DNA from 2 places in the Oceanobacillus sp. FSL W8-0428 genome. Region 1 is predicted to be linked to the other one. Evidence: a T-box and tRNA genes for the amino acid it is inferred to sense, from the RefSeq annotation. Region 1 holds a T-box; the other holds one or more tRNA genes.
The links. A T-box is a leader RNA that pairs with one kind of tRNA and senses whether it is charged. The one in region 1 lies ahead of MKY30_RS17510 (valine--tRNA ligase), so its partner is inferred to be a tRNA-Val.
Positions count from the first base shown of each region.

Region 2: it has a tRNA-Val gene. The T-box ahead of MKY30_RS17510 (valine--tRNA ligase) is inferred to sense a tRNA for this amino acid. The anticodon was not compared.

Region 1 covers NZ_JBBORB010000001.1:3,671,036-3,673,245, forward strand. The annotation lists gene ysxE (spore coat protein YsxE) at 1-199, shown strand, start outside; gene MKY30_RS17505 (hypothetical protein) at 196-384, opposite strand; T-box leader at 617-861, shown strand; gene MKY30_RS17510 (valine--tRNA ligase) at 913-2,210, shown strand, end outside.
Region 2 covers NZ_JBBORB010000001.1:4,614,224-4,616,433, reverse strand. The annotation lists gene MKY30_RS22250 (SDR family NAD(P)-dependent oxidoreductase) at 1-263, opposite strand, end outside; tRNA gene MKY30_RS22245 (tRNA-Val) at 892-964, shown strand; gene MKY30_RS22240 (serine hydrolase domain-containing protein) at 1,116-2,210, shown strand, end outside.

The sequences.
Region 1 (2,210 bases):
GCATCTTATTTCTGTCTATTTGCTTAACCCATCAACCTATTTAAGTGTGCTCAAAAATTATACAAACCGCCGCACAAAAAAGTCAATGGTAAATCAGGTGAAGGAGCTGCAACAGCAATTTCGCCGTTTAGAATTCGGTATGAACTGGGTGGATTTTATACAAGAAACATATGAGTCAAAGGAGGAACAGCCAGATTAGATCCATTGCATGTAAAAAGAAAGAGCAAGGCCAATTAATACAGCCAGTATTAAAATATCAAATGCTGTAGGTATTAAAAGCGTTCTAATAATTTGAAACACCAAAATAGGTGTAATACAGGTCTCTACAATAAAAATACATTTTCTTGCCCAAGGCGGTATACGGTAACGATAATAACGGGACATATTTTTTCCCTCCAGTTTATTTCATTAAGGATAGATTTCTGCAGTTTGATATAATATGTTATGTATAAACCTGTGAAAAGTGTGTCAATAATATAGATACACTTTTTTATGATAATTTTTTTGTTTGCTTAACAGTTTTATCTGGGAAAATGCCTATTTACCGGTAATTATATGAAAATATAGTTGACGTTCTCTGGTGGAAAGGATAAAATAAATGTTACTAAGAAAACATATGAATGCGTGGAAGAGAAGTAGTAAAGAATAAACGCTCTTAGAGAGGGAAATCATGCGGTGAAAATTTCCTGGGAAGGTTGTTCTTGAAGTCGTCTCTGATGCAGAGTCTCTGAAAATGTAGTAGGAGATTCCGGTTGTCAGCCGATATCCATGACCTTAAGTGTGCTTTATAAAAGCTGTAACGGCTTTTAATTATAAGCAAACAAAGGTGGTACCACGGAAATATACCCTTTCGTCCTTTATCAGGATGAAAGGGTTTTTTTAGTTTTCATAAGAATGAAGGAGGTTTTTAACATGTCAGATAAACAAAATCAGCTTCCTCCGAAATACAATCCGCAAGAAGTGGAAAAAGGAAGATATCAATTTTGGTTAGATGGTAAATTTTTTGAAGCAAAAGATGACCCGGAAAAGGAGCCTTATTCTATTGTTATTCCGCCGCCAAATGTTACAGGCCGTTTGCATTTAGGGCATGCATGGGATACAACAATGCAGGATACAATTACACGTATGAAGCGCATGCAGGGTTATGATGTACTGTGGCTTCCTGGAATGGATCATGCAGGAATCGCAACACAGGCAAAGGTAGAAGCAAAATTAAAAGAAATGGGAACAAATCGTTACGAGCTTGGCCGTGAGAAATTTCTTAAAAAATCTTGGGAATGGAAAGAAGAATATGCAAGCTTTATCCGCTCACAGTGGGAGAAGCTTGGACTTGGATTAGACTATTCCCGGGAACGCTTTACTTTGGATGAAGGTTTATCTGAAGCCGTTCGGGAAGTGTTTGTCCGTCTTTATGAAAAAGGACTTATTTACCGCGGAGAGTACATTATTAACTGGGATCCTTCCACAAAAACAGCGCTCTCCGATATTGAGGTTATTTACGAAGAAATCCCGGGTAAGTTTTATCATATGCGCTACCCGATTAAAGATAGTGATGAAACGATTGAAATTGCAACAACCCGTCCGGAAACAATGCTTGGAGATACTGCAGTAGCTGTACATCCGAAAGATGAACGCTATCAGCATTTAATTGGCAAAACGGTTATTTTACCGATTGTAGGCAGAGAAATGCAGATTGTTGCCGATGAATATGTAGATATGGAGCTTGGATCTGGAGCGGTTAAAATTACACCAGCGCATGATCCAAATGACTTTGAAATCGGTAACCGCCATGATTTAGAGCGCGTGCTTATTATGAATGAAGATGGAACCATGAATGAGAATGCAGGGAAATATCAGGGGTTAGACAGATTTGAATGTCGTAAGCAAATTGTCAAAGACCTTCAGGAATCAGGTGTTCTATTTGAGGTTGAAGAACGTCCACATCAGGTTGGGCATTCGGAGAGAAGCGGTGCAGTTGTTGAGCCTTATTTGTCAACGCAATGGTTTGTAAAAATGGAGCCATTGGCAGAAGCAGCTTTAAACATGCAGGATTCTGATGAGGAAAAAGTTAATTTTGTTCCAGAACGATTTGAAAAAACATATTTTAACTGGATGGACAATATCCGTGACTGGTGTATTTCCAGACAATTATGGTGGGGGCATCGGATTCCAGCCTGGTACCATAAAGAAACAGGAGAAATCTATGTAGG
Region 2 (2,210 bases), 940 kb from region 1:
ATATCTACTGTCTCAAATGCTTCGATACTTTGGGAAATAATAGACACAGCGTCATCCATATTTGCCAGGTCGGCTTGAATTGCAAGTCCCTTTTGTCCGGCAGCTTCCACAGCTTTTATCACTTCATCAGCTTTTGCCTGATTACTTTGATAGGTAATAACAACATTTGCACCTTCATTAGCGAGAGATAAAGCAATTTCTTTTCCGATACCTCTGGATCCCCCAGTGATAAGTGCTGTTTTATTTTTAATTCCTAAATCCATTTACTTATTCCTCCTCATTTCAGCAATTTACTATAAAATATCTATTATGATTGAATAGCTGCTGTACACTTCATTTATTTCCATTAATTAGGCTAGAATCGACATGCTACTGTAAATTCTCTCTGACAGTCATATAAATATAGGCAAAGACGAGGTAATCCATATGAAGTAATTTTTGATAATAATCTCTAATCTGCTTTAAGTATAATGAAAATAAAACTTCTCGTTAGTTCCGATACTTATTTTGGTAATCAAATCACTCCCTTGTTATTTCGTATAAGAAACTTATTCATTAATTTTTGAACAAAAGTGCAAATAAAAAGTCATTTGTTCATTTTTGGTTAGTATAAATGAATGGGAATTTTATGTCAACGCTTTCATTTATGTGTTTTAATATTATAATAATCCTGATTTATTAAGGAAACGCCTGTACTATAGTGCTGAAAATAAGGCATAGGAAATAATTATATTTATGAATGATAATTTCTTAATTTAAGTGTATTTATCAGTTTGATAGTTGTAGTATTCTACTAATTTCATTAAACTACAAAATTATAATGCTGATACAAATATTGTTAGCTTGTTTTCTTTTCCATTAGGCTGTATAATATGTATTGTACCTACATACGATTCCGTAGCTCAGCTGGGAGAGCGCTTGCTTGACAGGCAAGAGGTCGTTGGTTCGAGCCCAATCGGAGTCATTTACTTAAAGCGGTTCATAGGGAATAATTTCTCTCTAATTGCGTGAAGACACATTATTTATGGATGTGTCTTTTTTCGTTTTTGAAGGTTTTTTTGGAGAGATCGGGAATCAATAGAGTATTTAATTTTATTTTTAAGGAGTGGATGCTGATGCAGGAAATAAGATCAAAAATAGATGCATATATCAACGAATATTTGGAATCGTGGGACTTCTACGGGGTTATTCAAGTTATAAAAAATGATGACATTCTTTTTGAAAACGCATACGGTTATGCGAATATAGAGTTTGGAATCAAAAATAATATAAGTTCATGCTTTTCAATCGCCTCCATGACCAAGCAATTTACTGCCTTTGCGATTATGCTCCTGCATGATAAGGGTGTATTGGATATTGATAAGCCGGCATCTTTATTTCTTCCTGGTGATATGAAGATTGACAAATCAATAACTATACATCATTTATTATCACACACATCAGGTTTAAGCAATTTCTATAATTTTGAAAATGATTTTTTCTCTGGATACAATAGAATGGACTATTCCAAAAACGACTTCTTTCAACGGTATATAAATAAAGAACCTGTTTTTCCACCAGATGTGAAATATGATTATAATAATGTAAATTATAATTTGCTTGCATGGATTATTGAAAATGTAACGGGAGAGAGGTATGAGGACTATATCCGGAACAGCATATTTCTACCTTTGAATATGATGAATAGTGATATTGATGACGGATGTAAAATTATTAAAAACAGATCCGGTAATTATGTGAAAGATTTTGATGTGATTATCAAAAGTCCATATTATAACGAAAAATTTAGTATCGGTGCTGGAGCAATTATTTCTAACTGTGATGATTTATATAAATGGTACATCTGCTTACGTGATAGAAAAATACTATCACAGAAAGCGTATAATCGATTTTTCAATGAGAATAAAAATAATTACTGCTATGGGTTGGAATATCATCATGTTTATGAAATGGGAAGATACTCCCATGGGGGAGACCATCTTGGAATAAGTACTTATATGCAGAATTATTTTGATGGAAATATTTGTATTATCATACTTTCAAATAATGAAGCTATCAATCAATATAGATTGGGCAACGCAATTGCAGATATTCTCCATCATGTTGAGGTAGATATTCCAGCAAAGTTTGAAGAAATCCCTCTTAGTGAGAACGAACTTAAAAAGTATTGCGGTACCTATTTAAAAAATAAGATCAAAGTAGAACTTATT